Paraburkholderia fungorum: one gene and its partner. The protein of the gene in region 1 interacts with the protein of each later gene in a pairwise test. Links are inferred from orthologs where the notes say so. Each region holds a gene or a part of one and is shown in the gene's direction. Other genes may lie near its edges. The genes, in order: rlmB and tsaE.

Region 1 (8,493 bases):
TTATCAACCGCTCGGTGAATTGTGCAACGAAGCGATGCTTCACTACTCAACTACCGTCCTGCTCACTACGCCAACCGATCACACTAAAAGCGTGAACCGGACAACGTAGGTTCTCACAAAAATTAGAGCCGCCCGGAGGCGGCTCTAATTTTGAATCTGGTGCCCAAGAGAGGACTCGAACCTCCACAGTGTTGCCACCGCTAGGACCTGAACCTAGTGCGTCTACCAATTTCGCCACCTGGGCAGGTGATGAACAGCAAAGACCGCCATTATAGCGACAGATTCGGACCTGTCAAGCGTTTCTCCAAACTTGCTTGAACATCCCGCCGACGAGGCCCAATGCCCCTCGCAGCGACTATTGACGGCCCGCTTGGCGCGCAAGACGGGTGTTAGAATGCCTCGCAGTAGTTCGTTGGCACGGTGCACATACGAGCGTCGACTCAGCCTTGAACGAGCCGGACCCGAGCAGTTTTTTTCTGTGCATTTGCAGGTGCATTTCAAGCGCAACTGAAGCACAACGCAAACGCTTCCCAAGCCGAGCCACATCGCCGACCGACGTCCATGCAACGAGAAAAAATCATCGACAAGCCCTTGAGCAAATTTCCTTATCCGATCCCAAGCCGCGAAGAAATCCTGGGCGTGCTGCGCACGAGTGAAGCGCCGCTTGCCGCGAACGACATCGCTGAAGCCTTGTCGATCAAGCGCCAGGAGCGCGAGGGATTTTTCAAGCGCCTCGGCGCCATGGAGCGCGACGGCCAGATCCGGCTCGATCAGCGCAATCTCTATCAACTCACGCATCCGTCGAACTTTGTCGCGGGCCGCGTGCAAGGTCATCGCGACGGCTACGGCTTCCTGATTCGCGACGACGGCCAGGACGATCTGTTCCTGCCCACCGGCGAGATGCAGAAGGTCATGCATAACGACCGCGTGCTCGCGCGCATCGTCGGCTATGACCGCCGTGGGCGTCCGGAAGGGCATATCGTCGAGGTCACGGATCGCGCGAACAAACGCGTGATCGGCCGTCTGCTCAACGAGAACGGCGCACTGATCGTCGCGCCCGAAGACAAGCGCATCGGCCACGACATCCTGATCGCGCAAAACACCAAGAAGGCCAAGGTCGGCCAGGTGGTGGTGGTCGAACTCACCGATTTCCCGAGCCGTCATTCGCAGCCGCTTGGCCGCGTGGTCGAAGTGCTCGGCGATATCGACGACCCCGGCATGGAAATCGAAATCGCGGTGCGCAAGTACGGCGTGCCGCACGAGTTCGGCCAGGCCGCGCTCGACGAAGCCGCGAAGCTGCCCGACGAAGTGCGTCCGGTCGACGCGCGTCATCGTATCGATCTGCGCGACGTGCCGCTTGTCACGATCGACGGCGAAGACGCACGCGACTTCGACGATGCAGTGTATTGCGAGCCGGTCCAGGTCGGTCGCGGCGAAGGCTTCCGCCTGATCGTCGCGATTGCCGACGTATCGCACTACGTGCATCCGAAGAGCGGACTCGACGCCGACGCGATCGAACGCAGCACGTCGGTGTATTTCCCGCGCCGCGTGATTCCGATGCTGCCGGAGAAGCTGTCGAACGGTCTGTGCTCGCTGAACCCGAACGTTGACCGTTGTGTGCTGGTGTGCGACATGATCGTCACCGCGCGTGGCGAAGTGAAGGCGTATCAGTTCTATCCCGGCGTGATGCATTCGGCCGCGCGTCTGACCTATACCGAAGTCGCCGCGGTGTTGAAGAACACCAAGGGACCGGAGGCCACGCGTCGCGCCGCATTGCTGCCGCAATTGCAGAATCTGTATGGCGTGTACAAGTCGCTGTTCGCAGCGCGTCAGAAGCGCGGCGCGATCGACTTCGACACGACCGAGACGTACATCGTCTGCAATGCGCAGGGCAAGATCGAGCAGATCGTGCCGCGCACCCGCAACGACGCGCACAAGCTGATCGAGGAGTGCATGCTGGCCGCGAACGTCTGCGCAGCCGACTTCCTCAAACGCAACAAGCATCCTGGCCTGTTCCGCGTGCACGCGGGGCCGACGGCGGAGAAGCTCGAAAATCTGCGTACGTTCCTGCGCGGCATGGGGCTGACGCTGCAAGGCGGCGACAAGCCGCACGCCAGCGACTACGCCGCGCTGATGGCGCAAATCCGCGAACGGCCCGACGCGCAGATGCTGCAAACCATGCTGCTGCGCTCGATGCAGCAGGCGGTTTACAGCCCGGACAACATCGGTCACTTCGGTCTCGCGTATGAAGCGTACGCGCACTTCACGAGCCCGATCCGCCGTTATCCCGATCTGCTCACGCACCGTGCGATCTACGCGATCCTGCAAGGCCGCAAGTATCAGCCCGAGCCGCCGCAAGGCGTCGAACTGAACACGGCGCTGTCGCCGCGTGCCCGCGCGATGCAGCAGTCCGACGAAGAAAAGCGCGGCCTTCAGCGCGCAAAGAACGTCGCGATCTGGGAAGAACTCGGCTTGCATTGCTCGGCCAACGAACGCCGCGCAGACGAAGCATCGCGTGACGTCGAGGCCTGGCTGAAGTGCTATTTCATGCGCGACAAGCTCGGCGAAGAGTACGGCGGCATGGTGAGCGGCGTCACGTCGTTCGGAATTTTCGTGCAGCTCGACTCGCTGTTTATCGAAGGCCTCGTGCACGTCACGGAACTCGGCTCGGACTACTTCCAGTACGACGAGATCAAGAACGAGTTGCGCGGCGAGCGTACGGGCATTCGTTATCGTCTGTCGGATCGGGTGCGGGTGCAGGTGAGCCGCGTCGATCTGGACGCACGCAAGATCGACTTCCGCCTCGTACGCGATACGCCGATCAAGCCGCCTGCGGCACGTGGCGCATTGGCCGACAAGGGCGCGAGTGACGGCGGCAGTGCGCGCGTGCGCTCGTTGCCTCCGGTAGACGGTGGCGCGGGTGGCGCGGGTGGTTCCGCTGCACCGGGCGCGCGTCGCAAGAAGGCGGCTCCGGCGCAATCGGTCGCGGTCAAGGAAGCACGCGTCGCGCGCGGTGCGGCGAAGAAGCATGGCGCCGTGGCCAAATCGGCAGCGAAACCGCAGGCACGCAAGAAGCGCTGAAGCGGCTTCATCGGTCGAACCGCGCGCATCGGGTACGTTCACGCGTACCGGTTGCGCGCGGTCTGCGTTTTATCGCAGGCATATTGCAGTCAAGGCAGTCTGGTACACGGCGCACGCAGGCAAGTGAGCTTGCAGACACAGCACTCCATTCACGTACTCAAGCTCGTATTCATCACAGCAACGCGCGTTGAGCGCGTTCAATCAAAGGTTGTTCAGTCATGTCACGTCTCAAGGTTTTATACGGTTTCCACGCAGTGACCGCACGTATGCGGCACGATGCATCGACGGTTGAAGAGGTTTATTACGACGCGACACGCAAGGACCGTCGTATGACCGAATTCCTGCATGCCGCGAAAGAAGCCGGCGTGCGTCTGATCGCCGCCGACGAAACGCGTCTGTGGGGCCTCTCGCATACCGAGCGTCACCAGGGCGTGGTGGCGCGTGCGGGCGACATGCCGCTCGCGCAGAATCTGGCCGAGTTGCTCGACGGCATCACCGGCTCGCCGCTGATCCTGGTGCTCGACGGCGTGACCGATCCGCACAATCTCGGCGCCTGCCTGCGCGTGGCCGATGCAGCCGGCGCGCACGCGGTCATCGCGCCGCGCGATCGCGCGGTGGGTCTGAATGCGACGGCGGCGAAGGTCGCGAGCGGCGCGGCGGATACCGTGCCGTACATCACCGTCACGAATCTGGCGCGCGCGCTGCGCGAGTTAAAGGACGCGGGGGTGTGGGTCGTCGGCACGGCCGGCGAGGCGTCCAAGAGCCTGTACGAGACGGAGCTGGACGGTCCGGTGGCGCTGGTGATGGGCGCGGAAGGCGAAGGCATGCGCCGTCTGACGCGCGATACCTGCGACGTGGTGATGCAGATTCCGATGGCGGGTACGGTCGAGAGCCTGAACGTGTCGGTGGCGTCCGGCGTGTGCCTGTTTGAAGCTGTTCGTCAGCGTTCGGTGAAGAAGTAATCCACCGGCACGCGCGCTCGACTCCGGTAAACTAGCCGTTTTTACTGCACGCCAAGCCTTTCCCATGACTCAAGACGAACTCAAGCAACTGGTCGGCCAGGCCGCCGCCGACTACGTGAACGCCAACGTGCCCGAAGGCGCGATCGTAGGCGTCGGCACCGGCTCCACCGCGAACTGTTTTATCGACGCGCTGGCCGCCAACAAGTCGCGCTATCGCGGCGCAGTGTCGAGCTCGCTCGCCACCACCGCGCGCCTGCAATCGCACGGCTTCAAGGTGCTCGATCTGAACGAAATCGACTCGCTGCCGGTGTACGTCGACGGCGCGGACGAAATCGACCACAGCGGCGCGATGATCAAGGGCGGCGGCGGTGCGCTGACGCGCGAGAAGATCGTCGCGTCGGTGTCGGACGTGTTCGTCTGTATCGCCGATGCGAGCAAGCTGGTCGACACGCTGGGCAACTTCCCGTTGCCGATCGAAGTGGTGCCGATGGCGCGTACCGCAATCGGTCGTCGCGTGACGGCGCTCGGTGGCGTACCGGTCGTTCGCGTGACGAAGGAAGGCGTGCCGTTCATTACCGATAACGGCAACGAAATCATCGACGTCAAGGGTCTGCGTATCAGCGACCCGCGCACGCTGGAAATGCATGTCAACGCATGGCCGGGCGTGGTGACGGTCGGGCTGTTCGCCGGCCGCGGCGCGAATCTGTGCCTGCTCGGCACGGATACCGGCGTCGAAACGATCGAGTACAGCAAGGGCTGAGCGGCTCGTTTTCAAGTTTTGCATGAGCCCGCGCACGCGGGTTCATGCAGGCAGCGGATGCACGGTTCGCATTAATCGACTGTGTTATCCGCTGCATACATTCATGCGGTGAAAAGTCTTTCCGCAGACGATCGTCACGCAATGTGACGAGCGCATTGTCCAATCGGGCCGTAATCGTCAGATTTACCGCGCCGCTTCCCGTCCAACTGCAATCGTCAAACCTGTGCTGTCAAACGCGCTGTCAAACGCGTCTTGCCACGTCGCACGGATTCTTTAACCCCGACTTGATCAATCGCCCGATCCCGACCGTTCGAACCCGCGAGTTCAAGTGCGCTCAAGCACAAGAAAAGTGCCTGAAACAGCGCATCTTGTAACGCGTCGTAATGAAGCGAAAGGCTTTGGCGCAGGAACCCCACGAAGGCCGATTATTCGCGCACTGTCGCTTGTCGAATGTGGGCACCCGCACGCACGGCAACTAATGCGGCACATACACTCGTTGCTATGCCAAGGCCCAAAGGCATTCTTCGACAGGCGGGAGAGTTCATGAAAGTGGCGATCGTGCACGACTGGCTCGTGGCGCCAGGAGGAGCAGAGAAAGTGCTCGAGCAGATTATCGAGTGCTTTCCCGACGCCGATCTTTTCAGTCTCGTCGATTTCCTCGAAGACCGCGCGATGCTGGGCGGCAGGGCGGTCACGACATCGTTTATCCAGCAGTTGCCGTTTGCACGAACTCGCCTCGGCGCGTATCTGCCGCTGATGCCGCGCGCGATCAGGCAGTTCGATCTGTCGGAGTACGACCTTGTTATCACGAGTTCTTCTGCGGTCGCGAAGGGTGTCGTGGTCGGCCAGAATCAGATTCATGTGAGTTACGTGCATTCGCCGCTGCGCTGCGCGTGGGATCTGCAACACCAGACTTTGCGTGAAAGGAATCTGACGCGTGGGCCGAAGTCGTGGGCGACGCGTGCATGGCTGCACCATATGCGCGGCTGGGATGCGCGATCCGCGAATAGCGTCGATCGGCTGATTACGAATTCGCATTTTATCGCCCGTCGCGTGATGAAGACGTACCGGCGCGATGCGGCGGTGATTCCGCCGCCCGTCGATTTACACAGGTTCGAAGTGCGCGCGCAGAAGGACGACTTTTATCTGACCGCGTCGCGGATGGTGTCTTACAAGCGTATCGATCTGATCGTGGATGCATTCAACGCGACGCCGCACCGCAAGCTGGTGGTGATCGGCGACGGCCCGCAGAGTGCGGCGCTCCGCGCGCGAGCGGGTCCGAATGTGACGGTGCTCGGTTATCAGCCGTTTGCGGTGCTCAAGGATTATTTGCAGCGCGCGCGAGCCTTCGTGTTCGCCGCCGAAGAAGACTTCGGCATCGTCCCGCTCGAAGCCCAGGCGTGCGGTACGCCGGTGATAGCGTTCGGCAAGGGCGGGGCGCTCGAAACGGTGGTGCCGGTTGGCGAGCCGCGTGCGACTGGCGTCTATTTCGCACGGCAAACCGTCGAGTCGATGCTCGGCGCGATCGAGCGCTTCGAACGGCTGCGCGAGCGCATTACGCCGACGGCCTGCCGGGCGAACGCCGAGCGGTTTTCGGCGGCGGTGTTCCGGCGCGCGTTCATGGCGGAAGTCACGCGCACGATCGCCGCGGCCGGCTGGCCTCAGCAGGTTGCCAGTGTGGAGACGGCTGAACGCGATCGGGCGACTGCGGACGTCGCGTGGCCACGCGAGGCATCGCCGAAGAGCGATTGGGGACGCTGAAGCTGATCGGCAAGCCGGGTTGGCGCGGTGTCGGCCGCCTCGTATCAGGAACGTCGCTTTGCGCGAATAAACGGGTTTTGTCTTACCGCAGTGGGTTGCGTAGTGGGTTGTAAAGCACGGTTGTAAAACAGCCGCCCGGACTCGCTGTCCGGCTGGCTATCGATGTCGATCCGCTTTGTCTGGTCTCTCAGGTAGTCATGCATTGTCGATGCGCGATTACACGCGGGCAAATACGCAGCGGGTTATTTCAAAGAAAGCGTTGCTGGACTTCATAAAGAGACATCCGGGTGCGTGCATTGCGCCATTGACGTCGTATTCACTGGCGCAGGCTTGCCTCGCGTATGGCTATAACGACCTGAAGCAGACGTTCGCTTGCGTGGATTCCTTACCGCCTGCACCGTGTTGGCGTAGGCGGCAACCGGTACCGGATAGTCGCGGCGATTACTACAACAGGCAGTCGTTATTCGTTCGTCACCTGGTGACGCATGCGGAGTACGACCTTTGGACGAGGAAGAATTTAAACTCATGAATGCCGATCGCCTTCCGGGAGACTTTCCCGACATCGCTCAAACCTGGGCCACGCTGCAAGCCGAGCTGCCGATCAAACCGATTCGTTCAGAAGAGGATTATCAGCAGATGGTGCGGGTCGCCAACTCGTTGTCCGATCATCTGAAAGGCAACGCAGAGGATCCGCTCGCCGATCTGTTCGCGATCGTGTCGGATCTGGTCGAAAGTTGGGAAATACAGCACGTGACGATTCCAAAGGGGGAGCCGCGCGAAGTGCTCCGGCACCTGCTGGAAACACACGGGCTCAAGCAGAAGGACCTGATAGGTATCGCATCGCCCACCGTGGTGAGCGACATCCTTGCAGGGCGGCGCGCCATCAGCAAGAAGGTGGCGAAGGCGCTGGCGCAGCGTTTTCATACCGACGTCAGCGCGTTTCTGTAGACAGCGCGCGGTGCGAGGTGTGAGATGTACCGGGCGTGCCTCGCGCTGTGCTGACCGTCATGGCTCACGCATTTCAACGACTCGTTCTATTCGTCCGACGCCGGCGGCTTGTGTTTCAGCTGCCGGCGCCGGCGTTTTTGTCCGTTCGCTGCATTCGTTGAAAGATCGCCGGGGCGATAAAAAAGGGCCGCGCTTTGGCTTGGCGCGGCCCTTGTTACCTAAGCTAAACGCGGTCGATGTCCGGTGCGGACCTTATGGTCGTCTCGATGGAAACGGTTCGCTACCCGCGCCGCGTGCGTCGCGCCATTGTCGACGCACGCGACCAGCCGTGCCGATGCGCGCTGCTTCCTGCTTCGCGGCACGCATCGCGTGCAAACTCAAATGCCATTTGCGCAGCGCAAGCGCGACGCCGCCGGGCGCGAAAACCTGCAGCAACGCGCGCAGCAACCCGGGCTCCGCACGTTCGCCGATCAACGCGCAATAGGCGGCAAAAGCTCGCCGTCCCGCAGGCGTCAGGTATTCGCACATGATGAGCCGCCGATTGAACGACGCGTGATAGAACGCCGTGTCGTCGAATGGCGAAGCGGGGTGTGAATCGTCGCGGCCGGGTCGGGTGCCGAAGTGGTCGACCAGCAGCGACGGGTCGTAGATCAAGGTCCAGCCGCGCCGCTGCACGTCGAGACTGAAGGCCATTTCGCAGTGAGCCTCGGCGCCGGTGCCGCGCAAGCGTCGGTCGAAACGCAGCGCGCCGATCGCTTCGCGCCGGAACGCCATGTTCACGCCGTCGAGCACTTGAACCGCGCGGGCTTCGCCGTCACTGGGATGATGATTGCCGGTCACGCGCCCATACCAGTTGACGAGACCGACCTGCGGCGGCTGTGCAGGCGCGCTACCGTTGCGTCGATGCGCGACGTCGCGGCCGCCGAGACCGCCCAGTTCCGGCACACATTCGAACGCGCGGGCGATTCGTGCAATCCAGTC
Region 2 (8,530 bases), 1.4 Mb from region 1 along the record:
GGGGTGGGCGCTTGTGGCACGATCGTTCGATAAATTTTCCGGCGCACTGTATGCCGGTATCGAATCGTAGCCGGAGAGGACCCGAGTAAGCGCTAAAGCGCTAACTCTGGGTCGACCGCCGGGGCATGGGACCCGAGTAAGCGCTAAAGCGCTAACTCGGGGTCGACCGCCGGGGCATGGGACCCGAGTAAGCGCTAAAGCGCTAACTCGGGTCGACAAGGAGACAGCATTGAATATTGATTCACGAACCCGTTCCACCATCGACATCCCCGCGCTGCTGGCCGGCTTGCCCGCGCGCATCGCAGACATTCCGGCATTCGCCGCCGCACGCGATCCGCAACACGTCGCGCTGATCGAGGACGCGCGCCGCCTGACCAGCGCGCAACTGCTGCAAGCCGTCGACGCCGCCACCGCGCTGCTGCGCGAATGGGGCGTGCGCGGCGGCGATCGCGTGATGATCGTCGCGGAAAACAGCATCGTGCAGATCGTGTTGCTGTTCGCGACCGCGCGGCTCGATGCATGGGCGCTGGTGTCGAACGCACGGCTTTCCGCAGCCGAACTCGATTCGATCCGGGCGCACGCACAACCTCGCGTGGTCGCGTATGCGGTGGAAAGCTCCGTCGATGCCCAGCAGCACGCGCAACGCCATCAGGCAACTCAAGCGCCCGCCATCACGCCGGACATCGGCGCATGGTCGTATTCGGTGGACGACGCCGTGCAGGCCGAGCCAGTCGAAGCCGCAAACGACCGCCAGTGCGCCGCGCTCATCTACACCACCGGCACCACCGGCGCGCCGAAAGGCGTGATGCTGTCGCACCGCAATCTGCTGTACATCGCGGCCGTGTCGAGCCGTCTGCGCAAAGTCGGTCCCGACGATGTCGTCTACGCGGTGCTGCCCATCTCGCACGTGTACGGCTTTGCATCGGTGTGCCTGGGCAGCCTGCATGCGGGCGCGACCTTGCGGCTGGTGCCGCGCTTCTCGCCGGAAGCCGTGCGCCGCGCGCTCGCAGACGAACGCGTGTCGATCTTCCAGGGCGTGCCGGCCATGCACGCCAAGCTGCTCGAACATCTGCAGACGCACGGCCACGCGTGGTCCGCGCCGCAGCTGCGCTTTGCGTACTCGGGCGGCTCGCCGCTCGACGCCGCGCTGAAAGCGCAGGTCGAATCCGTCTACGGTCTGACGCTGCACAACGGCTACGGAATGACCGAGAGCAGTCCCACGGTTTCTCATACGATGCTCGACGCACCGCGCAGCGATTGCTCGGTCGGCGAAGTGATTCCTGGCGTCGACGTGAAGTTTGTCGGACTCGACGGTGTCGAAGCTGCGCCGGGCGAGATCGGCGAATTATGGGTACGCGGTCCGAATGTGATGCTCGGCTATTACCGCAGTCCTGAGCAGACACGCGCGGCCGTAACCGAAGACGGCTGGCTGAAAACCGGCGACCTCGCGCGGCAGGATGCCGACGGCGCGCTGCATATCGTCGGGCGTAGCAAGGAGTTGATCATCCGCTCGGGGTTCAACGTGTATCCGGCCGAAGTCGAACATGTGCTGAACGCGCATCCGCAAGTGGTGCAATCGGCAGTGATCGGGCGCGCGGTCGAGGGTAACGAAGAAGTGCTCGCGTTCGTCGAGTTGACCGCCGGGGCGACGGTCACGCCTGCTGAGTTGATCGCGTGGTGCGGCGAGCGGCTTGCACCGTACAAGCGGCCCGCCGAACTGAAGGTGCTTGCCGCGTTGCCGGCTGCGTCGACGGGAAAGATTCTCAAGCACCGGCTGCGCGAATTTATCTGAAGCCTGCGTCTGGAAGTGCGCGCATCATCCTCGCGGATGATGCATCGCATGCAGCGACTTCAGCCGCTCCCGCGCCACATGCGTGTAAATCTGCGTAGTCGAAATATCGGTGTGACCGAGCAGCAGTTGCACGACGCGCAAGTCGGCACCGTGATTCAGCAGATGCGTCGCGAACGCATGCCGCAACGTGTGCGGCGACAACGGCGCATGCACGTCGGCGGCCACCGCGTGTCGCTTGATGATGTTCCAGAACTGCTGACGCGTCATACCCTCGGCGCGGCTCGTCACGAACAGCGCATCGGTCGAACGCGCGCCGAGCAGCGCCGGGCGAGCCTCGCGCAGATAGCGTTCGATCCACCCGTGCGCTTCTTCGCCGAACGGAATCAGCCGCTCCTTCGCGCCCTTGCCCATCACACGCACTACGCCTTCGTTCAGGCCGACCTCCACCGTCTTCAGCGTGACGAGTTCGGTCACCCGCAGGCCGCTCGCGTACATCAACTCGAGCATCGTCCGGTCTCGCAGACCCAGCGGCGTGGAGATATCCGGCGCACCGAGCAACGCTTCGACTTGCGCTTCCGATAACGTCGACGGAAAACGCATGGGCTGTTTGGCCGAGCGGATGCGCAGCGTCGGATCGGCCTGCGCGCGATGCTCGCGCACCGCCCAACCGTAGTAGCGGCGAAACACCGAGAGCCGCCGGTTCGACGACGTCGATTTGTCGGCGTGCCGCGCGGCGGCATAGGCGTTGAGATCGGCTTCGCTGGCGGTGTCGAGCGACGCATTGCGGGTCTGCGCAAGCCATTCGCAAAAGAGCCGGAGGTCGCGGCGATACGCGTCGAGCGTGTTGCGCGACAGGCCGTGCTCGAGCCACAGCGCGTCGCAGAACGCATCGATCGAGGCGGCGCTTGCCAGATAAAGAGGAGACGCGACGACGCTCGTGTCGTCGGCCAGGGAATCGGTCGTGCCCATGCTCGTGCTCATGCGTACGGAATGCCTTCGTGCGCCAATAGCCAGCGCTTGACGTTGCGGAAAAAGCCGTCATCGCCGTGATGCGCGAATCCGCCGATGCCGCTCGAACTCACCACGCGATGACAGGGAATCACAATCGGGAAAAAATTGGCGCCGCACGCCTGACCGACCGCGCGCGGCGCGCTGCCGAGCTGCCTTGCCACCTGTCCGTAGGTCAGCACGACGCCCGGCGGAATATCGCAGATCGCCTGCCACACGCGCTGCTGGAATGCCGTGCCGACCGGCGCCAGCGGCAACTCGAATGTCGCGGACGCCCGCTCGAAATATCGCTCGATCTGCGCGGCGGCCTGCTTCGCCAGCGGCGAGTCGGGCGCGACGCTCGCCATCGAGTCCGGCAGATAGACGATCTCGCGCACCGCTTCGCCTTCGAGACGAATGCCGACCTTGCCGAACGGCGCGTGGATCACTGCATTGAACATGATGGCCTGCTCCTTACTATCGTGGCGGCTCGGTTGTGCGAGATGGCACCGCAGCATGCAGTGCTATTGCCTGCTCAACTTTACGCCGCTTCCAGCGCCCATTGCACGTGCTCGCGTACCACGTCCGAAGCGTCGCCGGCGCGCTGTCGCAACGCCTGCACGATGGCGTCGCGCGCCTGAGTATTCAAACTCTCCGGCGATGCACGCAACGCATTGCCCATCCCCACTGCGAGATTGCGCAACCAGCTTTCGTAGCCGATGCGGCGAATCGCACTGCCCTGCATTCGCGTATCGAACTCGTCGGCGGTCCATGCGAACAGATCGACCAGCGACGCGCGATCGAGTCCGTGCCGCACGTCGAAATCGGCGACCGGCGCGGCCTGCGCAAACTTGTTCCACGGACACACGAGCTGACAGTCGTCGCAGCCATACACACGATTGCCGATCAGCGGCCGCATCTCGAGCGGAATGCTGCCCTTCAGTTCGATGGTGAGATAAGAAATGCACAGCCGCGCATCGACCTTATAAGGTGCGACGATCGCGCCGGTCGGACACGCGCCGATGCAACGCGTACAACTTCCGCAATGCGAGCCCGGCGTTTCAGGCGCGATGTCGGGCGACGTTTCGGCATCGGTCGGCAACGGTACATCGACGTAAATTTCGCCGAGGAAAAACAGCGAACCGGCGTCGCGTTGCAACAGCAACGTGTGCTTGCCGCGCCAGCCGATGCCCGCCTTCTGCGCAAGTTCTACCTCCAGCACCGGCGCCGAATCGGTAAATACGCGGAAGCCGAATGCACCGATCTCCGCTTCGATTTTCTCGGCGAGATGTTGCAGGCGATTACGCATCACCTTGTGATAATCACGGCCGCGCGCATAGACCGACACCACCGCCGCCGACGGGTCTGCGATCCGCGCATGCTCGGCTGAGCGCCAGTCTTGCGCGCTCAGGCCGCCGCTCGAGCCGCTTTCGTGCGCCGCTCCGTTCAATGTTTCGGCGGGCAAATAGGCGATGCGCGCGGTAATCACACGTCGCGTGCCGGCCACAAGCTCAGCCGGCCTCGCGCGTTTCATGCCGTGTTTCGCCATATAATCCATCTCGCCGTGGCACCCCGCTTCCAGCCAGGCTGCAAGCGGCGCTTCGGCCGCGGAGAGATCGGTATCGCTAATGCCGATCGCCCCGAATCCCAGTTCACGGCCCCAGCTTTTGATGTTCAGCGCGAGCGCATTCAGCGCTGCGTCATCGTAATGACGAGCGCTCTCCGCAGCGTTCGTCGCGATGGACGAATGCGCGCTGGTGACAGTGGACTCAGGGGACTCCGGACTTCGGTTCATCACGCCATTTTACGAGAATGCCTGCCAATCCCGATCACGCGATTCTGCCGTCCGCCAATCTTCTGCTCGAACGCAGCTTTGCGCTCGCAGACGAAGCCGCCACGCACGCGTTCGGCGAGCGCTTCGCACAGGCGATCGAAAGCGTTCGCGACGCTGCGCAGCATTCCCAACACGCGCCGGACGCGAACGGCGGCACGGCATTCCACGGGCTGCAAGTCCAACTCATCGGCGACCTCGGCGCCGGCAAAACCACCCTCGTGCGCGCGACCTTGCGCGGCCTCGGTCACACTGGCCGCGTGCGCAGTCCCACGTACACGCTCGTCGAACCTTATGCGCTAGAACGCCCTGCTGGGGAACTCGCGCTGTATCACTTCGATCTCTATAGATTCACCGATCCGGCCGAATGGGCCGATGCGGGCTTTCGCGAATACTTCGACAGCGGCGCTATCTGCCTCGTCGAGTGGCCGCAGCGCGCAGGGCCCCTTCTGGGAGTGCCGGATCTCGTCTTCTCACTCGATCTGGACAGCGAGAACGACGGACGCGTGCTCGTCGCACGGGCATACAGCGAATCAGGAAAGGCATGTCTCGAAAGATGTTGATCAAACCGTTCCGCTCGATCGAATCCGCGGCTACCGCCACGCATAACTGGCGGCGTCGGCAGATTCTGCGGGCGGGAGCGTCCACGCTCGTACTCGGACTCGTCGCGCCGCGTCTGGCCCTGGCCAGCTCGGTGCTCGGCGTGCGGGTCTGGCCCGCGCGCGACTACACCCGGGTGACGATCGAATCCGATCAGCCGCTGCAAAACACGCAGCAGCTCTTGCAGGCGCCCGACCGTCTGGTGGTCGATCTGAGCGGCCTCGATCTGGATCAGGCGCTGAAGGACCTGGTATCGAAGATCACGCCGAACGATCCGCAGATTTCGGCGGTGCGGGTGGGACAGAATCAGCCGCACGTGGTGCGCATGGTGTTCGATCTGAAGGGCTCGGTGAAGCCGCAGGTGTTCACGTTGCCGCCGGTCGGCGCGTACAAGTACCGGCTGGTGTTCGACCTGTATCCCGCAGTCGCGCCCGATCCGCTGATGGATCTGCTCGCGCAAACCGAACACAAGCAGCAGACGTTCAACGAAGAGAACGGTGTGCCGCCCGCCACGCTGAGCGGTCCCGGCACGACGCCGCCCGCCGCGGATAACAGCGAGGCTTTCTTCGAGCGTTACGCGCAGAACGGCAACGGCGGCGCTAACAGCGGCTCAGCACCTGCGCCGGGCGTGCCACGTCCACCCGTGCATGTCGCTCCCACGCCTTCGGCACCGATCATTGCCGGCAAGCCGGCTGTTCCGCTGTCGCCGCCTGCCGCGATTGCGCGCAACAAAGGCAGCAGCAAGCCGAACAACCTGGGCGGCGACAACGACGACAGCAGCGACGACACCTACGCGTTCTCCACGCCGAAGTCCGGCAAGAGCAACACGGTGCGCCTGCTGACCGTCGCGATCGATCCGGGTCATGGCGGCGAAGACCCCGGCGCGATTGGCGGCGGCGGAACGTATGAGAAGCACGTCGCGCTCGACATCGCGAAGAAGCTGCGCGCGAAGATCGACGCCCAGCCCAACATGCGCTCGATGATGACCCGCGACGCCGACTTCTTCGTGCCGCTGAACGTGCGCGTGCAGAAAGCGCGGCGCGTCGGCGCGGACCTGTTCGTGTCGATCCACGCCGATGCGTTCACGACGCCCGAGGCGAAAGGGTCGTCGGTGTTCGCGTTGTCGGACCATGGCGCGTCGAGCGCGGCGGCTCGCTGGATGGCGAACAAGGAAAACTCGTCGGATCAGATTGGCGGGATCAACATCAAGTCCGCCGATGCGACCGTCAACCGCGCGCTGTTCGACATGTCGACCACGGCGCAGATTCGCGACTCGATGCGCTACGGCAACTTTGTGCTGAAGGAAATCGGCGGCATCAACAAGCTGCACAAGGGCTCGGTCGAGCAGGCGGGATTCGCGGTGCTGAAGGCGCCGGACATTCCGTCGATCCTCGTGGAAACCGCGTTCATCAGCAACCCGGACGAGGAGCGACGCCTGAACGACGACGCCTATCGCGACAAGATGGCCGACGCGATCATGAACGGCATCAAGCGTTATTTCGCGGCAAATCCGCCGCTGGCGAAAAACCGGATGACTTGAAGCCGGCTTCTGATAACGCACGAGGCAAAGAAAAAACGGCCGCTCATCAGTGATGAAGCGGCCGTTTTTTGTCGATGCGCGCTGCGGCATGATGCGCACGTCGCACATTGCAAGTTGCAAGTTGCACATCGCACGTTGCTCGCTACATGCTGCGCAGCAAAAAACTCAGCGTGCCGGTGTCAGCCTCTGCACGACCCATCCGCCGAACACGTTCACCGCCAGCCCCGCCATCACCAGCAACGCACCGCCGACCTGCGCCATCGACAATTGCTCACCCAGCAGCAACGACGCCGACGCCAGCCCGACAATCGGCACCAGCAGCGAAAACGGCGCGACCTGGCTCGCCGGATAGCGCGACAACAGACGGCTCCACAATCCATAGCCGATCAGCGTCGCGATAAACGCCAGATAGACGATCGCGAATATCGACATCGCGCTGATGCCGGACAAAGCGGCGGCGATCCGCTGCGGCCCCTCGAACGCATACGACGCCGCGAAAAACGGCAGCGGCGGAATCAGACTCCCCCACACCACCAGTCCGACGAGATCGACCTTGCCGACCTTCTTCGTGACGATGTTGCCGAGTGCCCACGAACACGCCGCGCACAAGGTCAGCGCAAAGCCTGCGGCGGTCATCGCGTGACCGCCTTGCAAACCGATTACAGCGAGACCGGCTGCCGCGATCAGCAGACCCACGAGGTTCGGCAAACGGAAGCGCTCGTGCAGGAAGATCGCCGCGAAAATCAGCGTGAAAAACGCCTGCGCCTGCAACACCAGCGAAGCAAGCCCCGCCGGCATGCCGACGTACATCGCCGAAAACAGGAACGCGAACTGGCCAAACGAAATCGTCGCGCCGTACGCGAACAACCAGCGCCATGGCAGATTCGGCTTCTTCACGAAAAACACCGCGGGCACAGCGGCGAGCGTAAAGCGCAGCGCGCCGAGCAGCATCGGCGGCACGCCATGCAGACCCACCTTGATCACGACGAAATTGACGCCCCACGCGATCACGACGATCAGCGCGAGCAGCAGATCCCTGGGCGACATCCCGGTCTCCATCCGATTGTTGAATCCGGCAGTTTAACGGAGCCTTACATCGGCGGTCATCGCCGTTGCCATCGATTCCGGAGCGCGGGCGCGTAGCGAGGCGTCGGCATTGTGCGCTGCGCAGTAGAATCGTCCATTCAGCAAGATTTCCACCCACCATTTCAGCCGAGCCTGCCATGTCCTCCTCGATCAAAGCCGTCCTCAAACCGCATCTGCGCGACGTCGGCAGCCTGACCGTGCGGCGCGTGCTGCCCGCCATGGCCGCGCGTCTGATCGGCCCCTTCATCTTCTTCGACCACATGGGCCCCGCCACCCTCGAACCCGGCGTCGGACTCGACGTGCGGCCGCATCCGCATATCGGCCTCGCGACCGTCACGTATCTGTTCGAAGGCTCGATCATGCATCGCGACAGCCTCGGCTCGGAGCAGAAAATCGTCCCCGGCGACGTCAACTGGATGACGGCCGGACGCGGCATCGTCCATTCGGAACGCACGCCCGCCGAAGATCGCGCGAGCGGGCTGACCATGCACGGCATCCAGACCTGGGTCGCGCTGCCGCTCGACGACGAAGAAGTCGAGCCGTCGTTCGCGCATCACGCTGCCCACACGTTGCCGGTGGTCGAGCGCAACGGCGTCACGCTGCGCGTGATCGCGGGCACGGCGTTCGGCGTGGAGTCGCCGGTCACGACGTTCTCCGGCACGCTGTACGTCGCCGCCGAATTCGCGCCGGGCGG

The links.
Region 2: the proteins of rlmB (region 1) and tsaE interact in binary tests that used the Escherichia coli proteins (3 or more experiments, as listed by UniProt). The link is inferred for Paraburkholderia fungorum from one-to-one orthologs.

The regions. Positions count from the first base shown.
Region 1 is NZ_FNKP01000001.1:1,796,245-1,804,737, forward strand. Bases 2,241-5,171 are described here. They hold rlmB (23S rRNA (guanosine(2251)-2'-O)-methyltransferase RlmB), read left to right. Parts: upstream 2,241-3,299; coding sequence 3,300-4,043; downstream 4,044-5,171. Other genes in these bases: rnr (ribonuclease R), read left to right, coding at 2,241-3,081; rpiA (ribose-5-phosphate isomerase RpiA), read left to right, coding at 4,108-4,803. Outside these bases: more of rnr, read left to right, coding at 562-2,240; BLS41_RS07890 (glycosyltransferase family 4 protein), read left to right, coding at 5,347-6,564; BLS41_RS07900 (helix-turn-helix domain-containing protein), read left to right, coding at 7,090-7,512; BLS41_RS07905 (glycosyltransferase family 2 protein), read right to left, coding at 7,765-8,493. UniProt on the Escherichia coli protein: Specifically methylates the ribose of guanosine 2251 in 23S rRNA.
Region 2 is NZ_FNKP01000001.1:3,193,134-3,201,663, forward strand. What follows is about bases 3,415-6,382. They hold tsaE (tRNA (adenosine(37)-N6)-threonylcarbamoyltransferase complex ATPase subunit type 1 TsaE), read left to right. Parts: upstream 3,415-4,591; coding sequence 4,592-5,173; downstream 5,174-6,382. Other genes in these bases: queG (tRNA epoxyqueuosine(34) reductase QueG), read right to left, coding at 3,415-4,574; BLS41_RS14140 (N-acetylmuramoyl-L-alanine amidase), read left to right, coding at 5,155-6,382. Also shown: BLS41_RS14115 (class I adenylate-forming enzyme family protein), read left to right, coding at 230-1,792; site-specific tyrosine recombinase XerD, read right to left, coding at 1,817-2,773; BLS41_RS14125 (methylated-DNA--[protein]-cysteine S-methyltransferase), read right to left, coding at 2,770-3,240; more of queG, read right to left, coding at 3,321-3,414; more of BLS41_RS14140, read left to right, coding at 6,383-6,750; BLS41_RS14145 (EamA family transporter), read right to left, coding at 6,916-7,797; BLS41_RS14150 (pirin family protein), read left to right, coding at 7,974-8,530. UniProt on the Escherichia coli protein: Required for the formation of a threonylcarbamoyl group on adenosine at position 37 (t(6)A37) in tRNAs that read codons beginning with adenine.